4 regions of the Candidatus Thalassolituus haligoni genome follow, and region 1 is predicted to be linked to each of the others. Evidence: predicted binding sites of a transcription regulator. Region 1 holds the regulator's gene; each other region holds the start of a gene.
What was found. Region 1 encodes sigma-54, which starts transcription at its own class of promoters, with help from an activator protein. Its sites were predicted from a motif close to TGGCACNNNNNTTGCTNT; they were not measured.
Positions count from the first base shown of each region.

Region 1 (4,274 bases):
GGTTGGGCATCGTTACCCTCGGCTTCGATTTGAATATCAGTGCCCTTGCTGGCGGCGAGCATCATCACCGCCATGATGCTTTTGGCATCAACCATCCGGTTCGGATAGCCGATCTTGACGGTAGAACCGTAGGCGGCGGCAGTCGAAACCAACTTGGCTGCTGCCCGTGCGTGCAAACCAAGTTTGTTGATGATGGTTATTTGAGTGCTGACCATCCAGGCTCCCGAACGATGTCATTGTTTTTGGTGTGTGTCAGTGACTGCTGTTGGCAGTCGACCGCAGCTCGCGGTGACGCACCTGAACGTTGCCGAATTCTTGCTTGAAGGCTTCTGCCAGTCGTTCAGATAAATACACTGAACGATGCTGGCCGCCAGTGCAACCAATCGCAACGGTTAAATAGCTGCGGTTATTTTCAGCAAAACGGGGTAGCCAACGCAACAGGTATGCCTGAATATCATTAAATAGTTCGGTGACTTCCTGTTGGCCGGACAAGAACTCGATGATGGCCGGGTCTTGCCCAGTCAGCGGGCGCAACTCATGCTGCCAGTAGGGATTGGGCAGGTTGCGCACATCGAAAACGAAGTCGGCATCCAGGGGAATGCCCTGTTTGAAGCCGAACGACTGGAACAGCACAGCCATGTCCGGAGTGATTTTCTCGGCCACTCGCAGTTTGATCAGGCTCCGCAGCTCATGTACCGACATGCGTGTCGTATCCAGAGTCAGATCCGCGAGGTTGGCGACGGGTTCGAGTAATTCGGTTTCGCGCTCAATGGCTTCCGCCAGGGAAATATTGTCATTGGTGAGCGGATGCTTGCGCCGGGTTGAACTGAAGCGTTGTAACAGGACTTCTTCGGTGGCATCAAGAAAAACGATGTCGACCTGGCGATACTGCTCCGGCAAGCGGGTCAGCACCTGGGTCAGTTGCTCTATGGCATCGGGCAGGTTACGAACGTCAACACTGACAGCAACGTTGGCGCGTTTTTCTGCACTGTAGGGCAGGCCTGCGAGTGCTGGCAGTAAATCGACCGGTAGATTATCGATGCAATAAAACCCGAGGTCTTCAAGCACCGCCAGTGCGCTGGATTTACCTGAGCCTGAACGGCCACTGATCACAACCAGACGCATGTACTGTCTCCGTGTTTTGGGCAAGGTCAGTTGTCGGCCAGCGCCCGTTGATACAGTTCCTGGTCGCTGCTCGCACTGCGTAATAGGTGGCGATATTGGCTCTGGCTGAAATTTTCTGCCAGGGTTGCCAGTATTTTCAGGTGGTCGTCTGTTGCTTCTTCAGGCACCAGCAAGGCAAATACAAGATCGACTGGCTGATGGTCTATGGCATCAAAGTCGATGGCCTCGCGCAGGTGGAGTAATACCCCAACGGCCCGTTCACATTGCCGTAATCGACAGTGAGGGATAGCGATGCCTTCGCCAATGCCGGTACTGCCAAGGCGCTCACGCCCAAGCAGACGTTCAAAAACCTCATCCGATGAGCTGCCATCCACTTCTTCAGCAATCAGCTCTGCCAGAAACTCCAGCAGTTTTTTTTTGCTGGTAATGGCGACATCGGTACGAGTACGTTCAGGCGCAAGAATATCGGCAATCGCTATGCTCATGTGTCAGCCTTGTCCGTGCTGTCGGGCAACCAGTTTTTCTTTGTGTTTCAGCACTTGCCGATCCAGTTTGTCGGCCAGCAAGTCAATGGCAGCGTACATGTCGTCATGGGATGACGTCGCATGAAAATCGGCACCACTGACGTGCAGCGATGCTTCTGCCAGCTGACGGCCTTTTTCAAGGGTCAGGGTAACCTGACCAGAGGTAATGGGTTCGGCATGCCGCTCAAGGCGAACCAGTTTTTCCTTGACGTATTCTTCCATGGCTTCGGTAACTTCGACATGGTGTCCACTGATATTGATGCTCATAAACGGCTCCTTATGGCTCGCTTTAAACCGAACAAGGATCGACGGGGTCGATCAAATCAACTGTTTCCGCTCATTCGATGGCGGAATCATCATTGCCTCACGATATTTGGCCACCGTGCGGCGTGCAACCTGAATTCCCTTGTCTCCGAGGACGACGGCGATCTTGTTGTCACTCAGTGGCTTGCGCGGGTTTTCTTCGCTAATCAGCTTCTTGATCATGGCGCGAATGGCGGTTGATGAACATTCGCCGCCAGCATCGGTACTGACATGGCTGGAGAAAAAGTACTTCAGTTCAAAAATACCACGCGGTGTGTGCATGAATTTTTGCGTCGTTACCCGTGAAATGGTCGACTCGTGCATACCAACGGCATCGGCAATATCATGCAGTACCAGTGGTTTCATAGCTTCTTCGCCCTGCTCAAAAAAGTCGAGCTGATATTCGACAATTTTGGTAGCGACTTTCAGCAGGGTTTCGTTGCGGCTTTGCAGGCTTTTGATAAACCAGCGCGCTTCTTGCAGGTGATCTTTGAGGAAGGCGTTGTCGGCACTGCTGTCTGAGCGGCGCACCAACGAGGCGTAGTCGGAGTTTACCCGCAGTTTGGGGGCAATATCCGGGTTCAGTTCAACGCGCCATTCATCGCGGATGTTACGCACGATCACGTCGGGCACAACGTATTCTGACTGTTCGGAGCTGATTCCGGCTCCTGGTTTGGGATTCAACTCCTTGACCAGGCGTAATACGGCTTTGAGGTCTTCTTCTTTCAGCCGGGTTTTGCGCATCAGCGTGGGGTAGTCTTTACTGCCCAGCAGGGCAATGTAGTCACCGATCACCAGTTTGGCTTCTGCCAGCCAGGGAGTGTCGGCTGGCAGCTGGTTTAACTGCAGGATCAGGCATTCGCGCAGGTCGCGGGCAAAAACACCAGCCGGATCAAACTGTTGCAGGCGTTTGAGTACGGCCTGGACTTCGTCTTCCTCAACCCCAAATTCCGGATCCATGGAACCCAGTACGTCGTCTATGGTGGTGTGGAGGTAGCCGTCGTCGTCGACACCGTCAATCAGCATGGTGGCAATCTCGCGATCGACATCACTCATGGGAGTCAGATTCAGTTGCCATTCCAGATGCCCTTGCAGGTCGTCGGAGGTGGCATGACGGGAGTCGTAGTCAAAGTCGTCGTCGCCGACAGAGCCTGAACCGGAGGAAACGCCAGCGGTAGTCTGGAAGGTATCGTCCCAATTGCTGTCGACCGGCAGGTCATCCGGCATCTTGTCGTCCGACCACTGTTCACCCAGTTCCTGGGTGTCGGTGTCGGTCGCTGTCGCCGTGACGGCGGCTTCTCGCTCCTGATCGCCGTTGGTTTGCTGGGCATCCGTATAGTCGTCGTGCTCGGACTCTTCGAATTCCAGCATGGGATTGGAATCCAGGGCTTCCTGGATTTCCTGTTGCAGATCAAGGGTAGACAATTGCAGCAGTCGAATTGCCTGTTGCAGCTGAGGGGTCATGGTCAGCTGCTGACCCATTTTTAACTGAAGCGATGCTTTCATACAGCGTTATAGTTCATCGGTTGTCGGCATGGTCTGTGCATTATACGCCAGCCTGTGAGGCTGGGAATGCTTTTCATGGTGTCGAAATGAAACAGCGCCGGGCATCATAGCCCTGTAAGCCAGTAAGAATCAAAGACGGAAGTCCTGACCAAGGTAGATGGCCCGAACCTGTTCGTTGGCGAGTACTTCATCGGCGCTGCCTTCGGCAATAATGTGTCCACCGCCTACGATATAGGCTTTTTCACAAATTGCGAGGGTTTCGCGGACGTTGTGATCGGTAATCAGTACGCCAATGCCGCGCGCCTTGAGCTGGCGAATGATGGCCATAATGTCGGATACGGAAATCGGGTCGACACCGGCAAAGGGTTCATCAAGCAAAATAAAGGAGGGTTCGGCGGCCAGTGCCCGGGCAATTTCTACCCGGCGGCGTTCACCGCCGGAGAGTGACATCCCCAGGCTGCTGCGAATGTGCTGGATGTGAAATTCGTCCAGCAGTTGTTCCAGCTGTTGCTGGCGTTGGGGTTTTTTCAGTTCCGTGCGGGTTTCCAGAATGGCCATGATGTTGTCTTCGACGCTGAGCTTGCGGAAGATCGAGGCTTCTTGTGGCAGATAGCCAATGCCTTTCTGGGCACGGCCATGCATGGGCAGGTGACTGATGTCGTCGTCGTCAATTTTGACGCGTCCCTTGTCGGCCTGTACCAGGTTGACAATCATGTAAAAACAGGTGGTTTTACCGGCTCCGTTAGGGCCGAGCAGGCCGACAATTTGTCCGCTGCTGACGGCAAGGGATACGTCTTTGACGACCTCTCGGCCGCT
Region 1 covers NZ_CP139482.1:809,289-813,562, forward strand. Annotated here, with positions in the region: gene SOJ49_RS03625 (HPr family phosphocarrier protein) at 1-215, opposite strand, end outside; gene rapZ (RNase adapter RapZ) at 253-1,125, opposite strand; gene ptsN (PTS IIA-like nitrogen regulatory protein PtsN) at 1,152-1,610, opposite strand; gene hpf (ribosome hibernation-promoting factor, HPF/YfiA family) at 1,614-1,916, opposite strand; gene SOJ49_RS03645 (RNA polymerase factor sigma-54) at 1,968-3,458, opposite strand; gene lptB (LPS export ABC transporter ATP-binding protein) at 3,588-4,274, opposite strand, start outside.

Region 2 (4,274 bases), 1.1 Mb from region 1:
GGTGCTCACTCTGGGCTAGCGGATGGTGTCGAATCACGAAGCCGACTTGCAGGCCTGACGGGTCCTGTCAAACGTCGGCGACACAGAGTCGAGATCATCCGGCAGCCCCCGGGTTGCCGCCGTGCAGGATTAAATAGATTGTCCCCTAAACAGTAGACATAAAAAAACCCGACCAACAATGGCCGGGTTTTTTGCGGGAGTCCGTTACCGCATCAGACGAACTTACTTGCCAGTAAATTCTGGGTAAGCTTCCATACCACATTCTGAAATATCAACACCTTCGTACTCGGCCTCTTCGCTCACACGCAGACCCATCACCGCCTTGATGATCATCCAAGTGATGAAAGAAGCAACAAAGACCCATACAAAGATAGTGATTGCACCCATCAGCTGGCCACCAAAAGAAGCACCGTCATTAGTAACCGGTACAACCATCAGACCAAACAGACCCACAACACCATGAACAGAGATCGCACCAACGGGATCATCAATCTTCATTTTGTCCAGAGTCAGGATAGCGACAACAACAATCAAGCCACCCACAAAGCCAATCAAGGTCGCGACAAAAGGAGTCGGCGTTGAAGGCTCAGCAGTAATCGCCACCAGACCAGCCAGTGCACCATTCAGACACATGGTCAGATCCGCCTTGCGGAACAGTACGAAGGCCAGCAACAGAGCACCGATCAAACCACCAGCAGCCGCTGCGTTAGTGTTAGTGAACACAACTGCAACTGCGTTGGCATTGGCAATATCGCCCAGTTTCAGTACAGAACCACCGTTGAAACCGAACCAGCCCATCCACAGGATGAAACAGCCCAGCGTTGCCAGCGGCAGGTTGGCACCAGGGATTGCACGGATTTCACCATTTGGACCGTACTTGCCTTTACGTGCACCCAGCAGAATAACACCCGCCAGAGCAGCAGCAGCACCCGCCATGTGAACAATACCGGAACCAGCAAAGTCAGAGAAACCGAAGTCATCACCCAGGCTGAACATTCCGAACACGGAGTTGCCACCCCAAGTCCAGCTGCCTTCCATTGGATAGATAAAACCAGTCATAACAACGGCAAAGACCATGAAAGCACCCAGCTTCATACGCTCAGCAACCGCACCAGACACAATAGACATGGCAGTTGCTACGAAGACAACCTGGAAGAAGAAGTCAGACGCACCGGCGTAGATTGAACCACCCTGGAAACCGTCTTCACGTGCCGCAAAGTCACCCAACACAGCAGCAGGATCCACATCTGCAATACCGTCCAGAAAGAAACCACCGCCGTACATCAACTCGTAGCCACACACCAAGTACATGGTGCAAGCGATCGCATACAGCGCGATGTTTTTAGTCAGAATTTCGGTCGTGTTTTTGGCGCGAACCAGGCCCGCTTCCAGCATGGCAAAACCAGCAGCCATCCACATAACCAACGCGCCACATACCAGGAAATAAAAGGTGTCCATGGCGTATTGCAATTCGTAAATATTGTTTTCCATTCTAAGCCCCCCGCATCAGGCTAGATTTTATCTGTTAGTTAGAACTGAAAAGGATCAGAGCGCGTCAGCGCCGGTTTCACCGGTACGGATACGTACAACCTGCTCCAGAGTTGTAACAAAAATCTTGCCGTCGCCAATTTTGCCGGTATTGGCAGCTTTGGTGATAGCTTCAATAACCTTGTCTGTCAGATCTTCGGCAACAGCCACTTCGATTTTGACTTTAGGCAAGAAATCGACCACGTACTCGGCACCACGGTACAACTCGGTATGACCTTTCTGACGACCAAAGCCTTTGACCTCAGTCACAGTGATACCCTGAACACCGATTTCAGACAGTGCTTCACGCACGTCGTCCAGCTTGAACGGCTTCACAACAGCAGTAATGAGTTTCATAGAAAACTCCTATTTTAAGCTAAAGGATGGGAATGGCCTGTGCGAGGGCACAGGCCATTGTATGCTTTTTACATCTCGATAGGCAGGCTGTAAGACACAACGTAACGCATGGACTTGTCGTAGCTGTCTTCGTTGGCTTCATCAACAATCTTGGATACAGTGAATCCAACACTGTCGTTGTAAGCGTAAGACACGTCAAGGTGAGTGTACTCATCATCGATATCGCTGTAGTTACCCAGAGCAACAGAGAAGCTGGTATCAGGAATATCAACACCCAGTACGGTGTACAGGCCATCTGCATCAGAATCGCTTGGTACGTAGAAAGTAATACCAACCATGCTGTAAGACAGACCCAGGTAAAATTCTGCAGCGTCGTCGAATTCGTCAGCAGCAGTTTCTGAATAAATGTATGTGACATAACCCAGGTCATAGCCAAAGTCACCGACTGCGCCAGCAAAACCGGCATAGAAGTCAGTTTCATTACCCAGAGAGGAATCACCGGAAGAGGTCCATACGCCAGCGTACAGGCCAGATTCATGGCTGTAGTCCAAAGCGCCGGATACAACTGCCGTGCCCTTATCCAGACCCAGATCCTGACCACGCCACAGGTACATACTGGCAATGTCGACAGAAGCAGAAATTTCTGCCTGGGCAGTTTGAACAGCGGTCAGACCTGCAGTCATGGCACCAGCAAGAACGATAGCTTGAGACAATTTTTTCATCGTTTTTTCCTTCATCGGTTAGCGAAGCTAGTCATTGATCAGACTCGATGCTTTGGGATCCGGAATTGCGACCTTGAGCACCGTTTTAATTCTGTGAGTGAGAGTTAGCAGTGACCGTGCCAACTTTGAAAACCCCGTTATTAGTGGGTTTCCTGATATAATTTTCTGGGTTCTGAGAATCCATTTGCTCATTTATCGAGCACTGTATTTCTTTTAGCACCATACTGGTGCGCATATTCGTAACCATTGGCGCCACAACAGTGCCATGCTAGCCAAGCAGCTCTCTGAGCGTGCAACAGCCGTCAAAACAGCGGGAGATAAAAAATGAACGCCAACGAAATACGCTTTAAAATCGAGCAGTTACTGGCACAGTCACCCTTTGCATCCTTGTCAGAAGAAATGCACAAGAATATGGCATCCCGACTGCAGTTGCTGTTCAGTAGTGCCAATCTGGTGACACGGGAAGAATTCGAGTCACAGCAGCGCGTATTGGAAAAAACCCACACACTGCTGCTCGAGCTGGAAAGCCGACTGGCTCAGCTGGAAAATCAGCCGTCTACCGACGACACCCCCACCTGACGCGCTTTCCAGACATCGTAGCCATTCACGGCCAGATGCAGCGCCAATGCCAACCCTGCTGCGGTAGCAATAGCGCTCAAACCGCGGAATTCGAGCAAAAAGAAGCCGCTCGAGAGCATCAGAAAACTGGGATAAAAAAGCGTGCGTTTAAGGACGAGTTGCAATTTGTTCATGGCGGTTCTCCGGCTGGTATCAGTAAATGTAGTGATTATTAATAGTTAGAGTGTATTCAGCAGCAAGTTTCCGGGCTTGTTCTTCAGCTGCTGCTGACCGTTATCGGATTCATCTTTTAATGCCACCCCGGACAGCTGACGGCGACCGGCTTCCAGCAGCAGGTACATCAGTTTATGAGTTGCTTCTTCATAACGCAGACCTTCGTGACGCACATTGGAGATGCAATTACGGTTGGCGTCGTGCTTGCCACTGGCAGGCTGCCAGGTGAAGTAGATGCCCAGCGAGTCCGGCGAACTTAATCCAGGGCGCTCACCAATCAGCATCACCAGCATACGAGCCTTGAGGATCTCGCCGATAGGATCGCCAATTGCCACCCGCCCCTGCTCAACCATCACCACAGGCCCCACCCGCAGCGGCGTATCGGCCAGCGAAGCCAGCAAACTGCCCAGCAGCGGTGCGGCATGTCGTTGTACCGCCAGCGAAGACAATCCATCTGCAACAACAATCGCAATATCAAACGCCGCCGGTTGGCTGTCAGTCAGCCATTGCGCCAGCCACTCCCGACTAGCAACAGACAGTTGGCGACCATAGTCCGGTCGTTGCAAATACTGAGGTCGATCATTGGCCTGACTGGCCAGTTTCAGCACAGGCCCCTTGAGTCCGGCTTGTAATAGCGTCTGTTCGAGATCCTGCTGCAGCTGCACAAAATCCAGCGGCAAATGCACGGCATCCCTGGCTCGGGCATGAGCCAGCTGGAATTCCAGATGCGCCCGCGTCGGCAGGCTGACACCGGCACGGCCAAGACCAATACGGGCATCGGTATATTCGCGCAGGACTTGCCAGGGGTTTTCCACCAGGAGGGTGTCGGTCATATCATCGGCCTCCCCGCATCACATGCTCAAAGGGAGCGGGTAA
Region 2 covers NZ_CP139482.1:4,095,414-4,099,687, forward strand. Annotated here, with positions in the region: gene SOJ49_RS18510 (ammonium transporter) at 223-1,491, opposite strand; gene glnK (P-II family nitrogen regulator) at 1,546-1,884, opposite strand; gene SOJ49_RS18520 (TorF family putative porin) at 1,953-2,606, opposite strand; gene SOJ49_RS18525 (accessory factor UbiK family protein) at 2,931-3,185, shown strand; gene SOJ49_RS18530 (hypothetical protein) at 3,155-3,358, opposite strand; gene eutC (ethanolamine ammonia-lyase subunit EutC) at 3,404-4,231, opposite strand; gene SOJ49_RS18540 (ethanolamine ammonia-lyase subunit EutB) at 4,233-4,274, opposite strand, start outside.
Region 2: the regulator sigma-54 is predicted to act here: its motif matches at 2,711-2,728, upstream of SOJ49_RS18520 (TorF family putative porin).

Region 3 (4,274 bases), 1.4 Mb from region 1:
CCGGGCGGCCATTACCGCAGGAACGTTACAGCCGAATCCGACAATGAGTGGCACAAAAGACTTTCCTGGCAGCCCGACTGAACGCATCAGGCGATCCATAACAAAGGCTGCCCTGGCCATATAGCCAGAGTCTTCAATAATGGATAAAAACAGGTATAAACCACCAATAATCGGAATGAAGGTGGCGACCAGCTGAATGCCGCCACCCAATCCATCGGAGAGCAAGGTGATGAGCCATTCTGGTGCGGATATGGCGTTGAGCAGGTAACGACTGCCCTCAACAAAAATAGCCGATGACGACATGTCAAAGAAATCGATAAACGCGCCGCCAAAATTAATCGCAAAGGTAAACATCAAATACATGATGCCGAGAAAGAAGGGAATACCAAGGAAGCGGTTCAGTACCCAACTGTCGATACGCTCGGTGAGTGAGCGCCCGGTATGGTGCAGGCTGACGACCTGATGGGTCAGACGTCTTATTGATGTAAAGCGGGAGTTGGCAATCAGCACATCGATTGGCTGATGTTCCTGGCTTTCTATACGTTGACGCCAGTCGGCGGCAAGTTTTACATAGGCGCTGCGATAGGCTGGCCCAACATCGGCGGCGGCCTGGCGATCACTCTCCAGTGCCCGAGAAGCCATCCAGCGCGGATTGGACAGGGTTTGCCCGGAGGCAGCAATCAATTCTTCGAGTGCCGTATGAATGTTGCCGGATGCGCGCCACATGGGGGTCGGGACGGCAGAATGCTGCAGGGCATGGCCAACGACGCGGCGTAATTCTTCAATACCATCGCCGGTCGACGCAACAATTGGTACAACCGCTACACCCAGCAGGGTAGACAGCTGCTGAGTATCAATATGTATTCCTTCCCGCTCGGCAACGTCAAGCATATTGACTGCGCATACCATGGGCACGCCCATATCCAGCAGCTGGGAAGTGAGATAAAGATTGCGCTCCAGGTTCGAGCCATCAAGAATATTAATGACCAGATCGGACTCGCCGCCGATAACAAAGTCTCGGGCGATACGCTCATCCAGAGACACGTCGTCATCCTGGCTGTCGAGTGCGTAAGTGCCTGGCAAATCGACCAGAGTCAGATTCTGGTCGCGAATAACCACGACACCTTCTTTACGCTCGACGGTTACCCCAGGCCAATTGCCAACTTTCTGGCGGGCACCGGTCAGTTGGTTGAACAGAGTGGTCTTGCCACAGTTAGGATTGCCGATCAGGCCGATTACAGCAGGTTTCACGTAATACTCTCCACCAGCAGGATGGTGGCTTCCTGTTTGCGCAGGCTCACCGAGGTTCCACGTAGCTGGATCTGAATAGGATCGCCAAGGGGGGCGACGCGACGGATTTCAATTTCTGCACCCGGTACAACGCCCAGTGCCAGGAGCTTGCGGCGGAACTGGGCTTCCGTAGCGGCAAATCCGGTTACCCGTACATGCTCACCAATACGTGCCTGATCCAGTGTCATGGTCATAGAATTTTCAGTCCGAACGAAGCTCAAGGGAAAAAATGATAATGTTTATCATTTGGATGGGCAAGTGCTGTTTGCCTTGTTTGCCTTGTTTGCGGATGTGCCGCAGATCACATCTACTGAATTGTGAGGGAGTTTTAGCGGAACTTTCTGACTGTCGATAAAATCATTTGGTATTTTTCTCGGGATCCGCTAATAAATAAATATTGTACTTATTCGGATTAAATAGAATCTCTTGCCGGGTATTCTGTGTAGTGTTCTTCTAAAAGCAGGTCTATACTTGCGTTAACATTAACCCGAATACATAGAATGTACCGTGTGTTGCACCGGATTTTTAGTTTCCGGATCATGCTGGTCGAGGTTTCTATGTGTTTACATACTGTCGCAGAGGTGAAAGTGAGCATTCTGGATAACGATATCGATAAGCGGATTCAGCAGCATCAACAAAAAATTGTTGAGCTCGAACAGATGAAAAAGGAACATGAGAAAAAGCTCAAGGGACTGGAAGAGTTTGACGTAGAGATCAAACGCCTGTGCGAACAGAATAATTTGTCTGAGTCTGAACTATATGTATCCCGTTCCGAGCAAATCGAGAATTGGGTTCTGGAAATGTCCCGGCAAGAATCGCCATTACCTATCTACAATAGCTTGCGCAAGCATTTTGAGCGGGCAGGAGTGCGTAGTGGCAAGCGTGAAAAGAAAATCGTGCAGCCAAAACCCAAGCTGGAAGTCGGTACTTATCGTAATCCGAACACGAACGAGAGCGTTGACAAAATCAAACGTAATCCTCGTCAGCTGGATCAGTGGATTGCCGAATTCGGTATGGATACCGTAAAAACCTGGAAAGAATCCTGATATAAGGCGGTAGCGAACATATTCGCTACCGCTTTTTTTATTGCACTGCGTAATATCCCAATGGCACTTCAACTACGGATCGTAATCTGCCCGGCTCGGGCGGTTGAAGCCAGTCAATCATCGCTATAACTCTCTTTTTCTCCAGCGTTTCCTGCTTGTGTCGATTGTTGCCGGAGTATGCTCACAACGTGCGTGCTCCTGCTCCCGGCAGCGTCTCTGGTCACAATCCCGCCATTGTCATATCCCCTCCAATCGTTTTGTCTTGTCGTGTTTACTACACGGTTTTTTGGTTGAAAATTTAATTAAATCAATTGGTTACATGCTGGCCCCTGGTTTGCACCTTGTCTTTCAGAGTTTTTCAGACACCGAATTTCGCAGAGAGGGCAGAGCATGAAAGCCAAAGACATCGCCGAGTTGATGGACGAGCCAGCCTGTGAGCACAACAAAAAGGAAAAGTCCGGTTGTGCCAAGCCGACGCCTGGTGCCACCGACGGCGGCTGTGCGTTTGATGGTGCCCAGATTGCCTTGCTGCCTATCGCTGATGTTGCCCATATCGTGCATGGCCCGATCGCGTGTGCGGGCAGCTCCTGGGATAACCGGGGTACCCGTTCCAGTGGCCCGACCTTGTATCGCATTGGCATGACCACTGACCTGACAGAACAGGATGTGGTGATGGGACGTGGCGAGAAGCGCCTGTTTCATTCCATCAAACAAGCGGTAGAAGACTACAACCCGCCAGCGGTCTTTGTTTACAACACCTGTGTTCCGGCACTGGTGGGTGATGATGTTGATGCTATTTGCAAAGCCGCTGAAGCGCGCTGGGGAGTGCCGGTCGTGCCGGTCGATGCCGCTGGTTTTTACGGCACCAAAAATCTTGGCAACCGCATCGCGGGTGAAGCCATGGTCAAGTACGTGGTCGGGCATCGTGACCCCGAGCCGTTACCTGAGTCGGTACAACGCCCTGGCATCAAGGTGCATGACGTGAACCTGGTTGGCGAATACAACATTGCTGGCGAATTCTGGTACGTATTACCTCTGCTGGATGAACTGGGTATCCGGGTGCTTTGCACACTGTCAGGTGATGCCCGGTTCCACGAAGTGCAAACCATGCATCATGCTGAAGTGAACATGATGGTGTGTTCCAAGGCGATGCTGAACGTCGCGCGCAAGCTGCAGGATCGTTTTGGCACGCCCTGGTTTGAAGGCAGCTTTTACGGCATTACCGATACCTCGCAAGCGTTGCGGGATTTTGCCCGTTTTATTGGTGATGACGACCTGACCCAGCGCACCGAAGCCCTGATCGAACGGGAAGAGAAACGTATTCGTGAAGAGCTGGAACCATGGCGTAAGCGGTTGGCCGGTAAGCGAGTACTTCTTTATACCGGCGGAGTAAAGTCCTGGTCGGTGATTTCTGCGCTGCAGGATCTTGGTATGAAAGTGGTTGCCACCGGCACCAAAAAGTCGACTGAAGAAGACAAGGCCCGTATTCGTGAACTGATGGGTGATGACGTCAAGATGCTGGATGAAGGCAGCCCCAAAGCCCTGCTGCAAACCGTCAAGGATTATCAAGCCGATATCCTCATTGCCGGTGGTCGCAATATGTATACCGCCCTGAAAGCCCGTATTCCATTTCTGGATATTAACCAGGAGCGTGAATTTGGTTATGCCGGTTACGACGGCATGCTGGAGCTGGTACGGCAGTTGTCACTGACCATTGAAAGCCCGGTATGGGAAGCCGTACGTCGCTCGGCACCTTGGGAAACCCCCGCCCGCCAGGGCGATCTGTTGTCAGCACAGGGATAAGGGGCAGAATATGAATAACGTTGTCAATATGGAACCGGGCAAGACCGAAGTGATCAAGAAGCGCAAAAAAGCGTTGTCGGTCAGCCCGTTAAAAACCAGTCAGACCATAGGCGGAGCGCTGGCCGTATTGGGGGT
Region 3 covers NZ_CP139482.1:3,749,008-3,753,281, reverse strand. Annotated here, with positions in the region: gene feoB (Fe(2+) transporter permease subunit FeoB) at 1-1,251, opposite strand, end outside; gene SOJ49_RS16880 (ferrous iron transport protein A) at 1,248-1,484, opposite strand; gene SOJ49_RS16875 (hypothetical protein) at 1,848-2,336, shown strand; gene nifE (nitrogenase iron-molybdenum cofactor biosynthesis protein NifE) at 2,727-4,139, shown strand; gene nifN (nitrogenase iron-molybdenum cofactor biosynthesis protein NifN) at 4,150-4,274, shown strand, end outside.
Region 3: the regulator sigma-54 is predicted to act here: its motif matches at 2,660-2,677, upstream of nifE (nitrogenase iron-molybdenum cofactor biosynthesis protein NifE).

Region 4 (4,274 bases), 2.0 Mb from region 1:
CAACTGATCCATTTCCTCTCGCGACGTTGGTAAAAACGGTGCGGTGCCGAAACACTCGGCCCAATAGGGGAAATGCGAAAACAGATGCGGTACCTCGGTGGTGACCGGCTGCTGGTTGGACTGCGACATAAATTTCAAGCTCTTGTATACACGGACTGGCGGACGCCAAAGAGCGGCTATTCTCCCAAAATTCGGGCCAAGACTGAAGAATAACCCAGTTAAATAGTCGGAAATTAACCATAATATAGCAATTAACCCTGTCAACACTTGGCGAGCATGTAAGTAAGACGGAAGAACATGCCTTATTCCGGCTCCAGCTTGCCTGCTATCCCGTTTTAAAACCCGGCACCGGCAAGGAGATAGCAGAAATCCGGCATTGGCAGCTGCGTCCATGACAACAGTCAGTCGCTCCCATACGCTGCTGCTATTCCGCCAAAAACTGCTACCATCGCTCTCCTAACTTGCCGAGATACAGCTCAACATAATGTCCCACCGTGAATCACAAAAAAGACCGGGGAAAAACGCAACACCCCGAATCATGGTTGTCGACGATCAGGCGCCTCGTGCCGCGATCCTGCAGCAGGCCTTGTCGGATGCCGGCTGCGAAGTCGTTGCCTGTCTGGCCAGTGCTCAGGGCCTGATGAAAAAGGTGATGGAACACCAGCCAGACGTCATCATTATCGACATCGAAAGTCCCGACCGAGACATGCTGGAGCACATGACCGTGCTTAACCAACATAACCCTAAACCGGTGATTATGTTCTCCGATGAAGACGACCCCGCCACCATTGAAAAAGCAGTGCGTGCGGGTGTCAGCGCCTACGTCGTCGACGGGCTCAATCCTGCCCGCGTCAAGTCGATCATGGATGTCGCCGTCGCCCGTTTCCGGGAGTTTCAGGCATTACGTGGTGAACTGGAAAAAACCAAAAACCAGCTGGCTGACCGACGCTTGCTGGACGAAGCCAAATCTTTGTTGATGAAGCAAAAGAACATGTCGGAAGAAGAGGCGTATCACGCCATGCGCAAGATGGCTATGGATCGTGGCCAACGTATGGTCGATGTCGCTAAAAACATCATTTCGGTGATGAACCTGCTGAACGGTTAACCTGACTATGACAGATACTGATACCCAACTGGAAAAATCCGACCTGATACTGGGCTACATGCCACTGAGTGACAGCCTTCCATTACTGGTTGCCGATACCCAGGGCTATTTTGAGGCCGAGGGCCTTCACGTCGAACTGCAACAAGAAGTATCCTGGGCCAATATTCGCGACAAGGTACTGGTCGGTCACCTCGATGGTGCCCAGATGCTGGCCCCCATGCTATTGGCAACCCATCTCGGTCTTGGCGGCCTGAAAAAAGCCATGATGACCCCCTTTGCCTTCGGCCTGAATGGCAACGCCTTTACCATCTCACGATCGTTAGGTAAACAACTGGACGCCAATTCTCCTGAGCATGTTCTAGCCGGTGACGCCGTCGCTGCTGGCAAGGCATTAAAACAGGTTATCAAGGCACGGCGTTCTTGCGGCGACCAACCGCTGGTGTTTGCCACCGTTTACCCTTACTCCATTCATAATCTGTTACTGCGTGACTGGCTGGCAGCCTCAGGTGTTGACCCGGATCAGGACGTCACGCTGGTCGTTCTGCCACCGTCACAGATGGTAGATCACCTGTCGCTGTCCCACATCGACGGATTTTGTGCTGGTGCACCCTGGAACTCAGTGGCTATCCAGAAAAATGTCGGTGAATGCCTGCTGACTGGCCCCGACTTATGGCGCAGTGCCCCAGACAAGGTACTCGGCTTGACTCAGGAGTGGGCCAACGCCCATCCCAATACCACTCTGGCGCTGGTACGTGCGCTGGACAAGGCGACGGTCTGGCTGGATGAGAATCGCAACGCCGCAGGCACATTACTGGCTGAAGCCATTCATGTACCCATTGCCGCAGCCCTGCCTGCGCTGGTCGGCGAATTTATCTACCGCACTGGTGAAACCAAACAACAACAGCCGGATATGTTGATATTCCATCGCTCTCTCGCCAATTATCCATGGCAGGAACATGGCTGCTGGTTCCTGAAACAGATGCAACGCTGGGGCTGGGTCAGTTCCGCACTGGACTGCGAAGAAGTGGTGAGCCACTGCTACCGCACCGATCTGTACCACCAGGCGCTGCAGCTACCCACCTTGCTGGAAGGCACCCAACTGTCGTTGGATCACAGCGAAGAATGGCAACTCGAAGGCATTGTCATGTCACCCACTGCGTTTACCTATCGTCGTTGACCAAGCCAAACCGCATGCCACTGGTTTGGCATGCGGGCACTGCCTGGGCCATATGACACCCCATCAGTGACACCCCACCAGTACCCTTCCTTCCCTGAAACCTCGTAGTCTGCCCACTGTCGCCCCTCCGTAAAGCCACAACCTACCCTGGAGCCATCGGTCAATAAACGCCCCAAACCGGGGTGGGCTAGCAACATGCTGCACCAGATTTGTGCTGTCATATCGTGCGATCACGATGCCATACCGTTCACGACCCAGGGAAAAGATATCGATTCAAGGCCAACAGAATGCCCGCTATTCGGGCTTTCTGGCCCGTTTCGTTCATTTTTCTGGTTTATTAAACGCTTTTGGCACAGCGTTTGAATAACAGTCCATACATAAGCCCAACGGCGGGCTTCATTTGAAAACACAGAATCCAAGCAAAGGCGCTACAACGTTAATCGTTGTCGCGCCTTTTTTTTGTTTAAAAACCCGCTCCAGAGAGAGGAAGCATAATGCAAGGAATTAACCAACTGCGCCGGAAATTACTGACCAGCGCCGCCATTCTGGCAACTGGTCTGGTAACAATTGGTGCACCTGCAGCGCTGGCGAAAGAGTATCCTGAAAAAGAAGAACTCAAGTTTGGCTTTATCAAGCTGACTGACATGGCTCCTCTGGCCATTGCGTATGAAAAAGGCTATTTCGAAGACGAAGGCCTGTACGTCACTCTGGAAGCGCAAGCAAACTGGAAAGTACTGTTGGATCGCGTTATTGATGGCCAGCTCGACGGTGCACACATGTTGGCAGGCCAGCCTCTCGGTGCCACCATTGGTTTTGGTACCAAGGCCGACATCATCACCGCTTTCAGCATGGATCTGAATGGTAATGCCATTACCGTTTCCAACGACATCTGGAAGCAAATGAAGCCTTACGTGCCTATGGGTGCCGATGGCAAGCCAGTGCACCCGATCAAGGCAGATGCACTGAAGCCGGTCGTTGACAAGTACAAGGCGGAAGGCAAGCCGTTCAACATGGGTATGGTATTCCCGGTATCCACGCACAACTATGAGCTGCGTTACTGGCTGGCGGCTGGCGGCATTCACCCTGGCTACTATGCACCAGCCAAGGGCGATACCTCCGGTAAGATCAACGCCGATGCGCTGCTGTCTGTCACCCCGCCACCACAAATGCCATCCACCATGGAAGCTGGCACCATCTATGGTTACTGCGTGGGCGAACCCTGGAACCAGCAAGCCGTATTTAAAGGTATCGGCGTACCGGTGGTTACTGACTATGAAATCTGGAAAAACAACCCTGAAAAAGTCTTTGGTGTAAGCCAGCAATGGGCTGAAAAATACCCGATTACCCATAAAGCCGTGGTCAAGGCACTGATCCGTGCAGCAGCCTGGCTGGATGCGGACAACAACGCCAACCGTCCTGAAGCTGTAAAAATTCTCTCCAAATCTGACTATGTCGGCGCCGATTACGACGTTATCGCCAATTCCATGACCGGTACCTTTGAATACGAGAAAGGCGACAAGCGTGACGTGCCTGATTTCAACGTGTTCTTCCGTTACAACGCCACCTACCCGTACTACTCCGATGCTATCTGGTACCTGACCCAAATGCGTCGTTGGGGTCAGATTGCCGACGAGAAGCCAGACAGCTGGTATATGGACGTGGCCAAAAAAGTCTACCGTCCTGACATCTATGCCACAGCTGCCAAAGAGCTGATCAAGGAAGGCAAACTGAAAGCGGCTGACTTCCCTGACTTCGGCAAGGAAGACGGCTTCAAGGCACCACAAACCCAGTTCATCGATGGTATTACCTACGATGGCAAAGAACCTAATGCCTACTTGAAGAAATTCAAGATTGGTCTGAAAGGTGACGACACTATCTAACTATCCATAGATAGGTCTGATCAGTGTGCCTGCCAACGCCACAAGTGATGGCAGGCACACGACACATAGCGGGGAAGTTTCCCCGAAAGTCAGCAACTACCCCGCTACCCCG
Region 4 covers NZ_CP139482.1:2,835,660-2,839,933, forward strand. Annotated here, with positions in the region: gene SOJ49_RS12595 (YgiQ family radical SAM protein) at 1-129, opposite strand, end outside; gene SOJ49_RS12600 (ANTAR domain-containing response regulator) at 539-1,105, shown strand; gene SOJ49_RS12605 (CmpA/NrtA family ABC transporter substrate-binding protein) at 1,113-2,282, shown strand; gene SOJ49_RS12610 (CmpA/NrtA family ABC transporter substrate-binding protein) at 2,777-4,162, shown strand.
Region 4: the regulator sigma-54 is predicted to act here: its motif matches at 2,631-2,648, upstream of SOJ49_RS12610 (CmpA/NrtA family ABC transporter substrate-binding protein).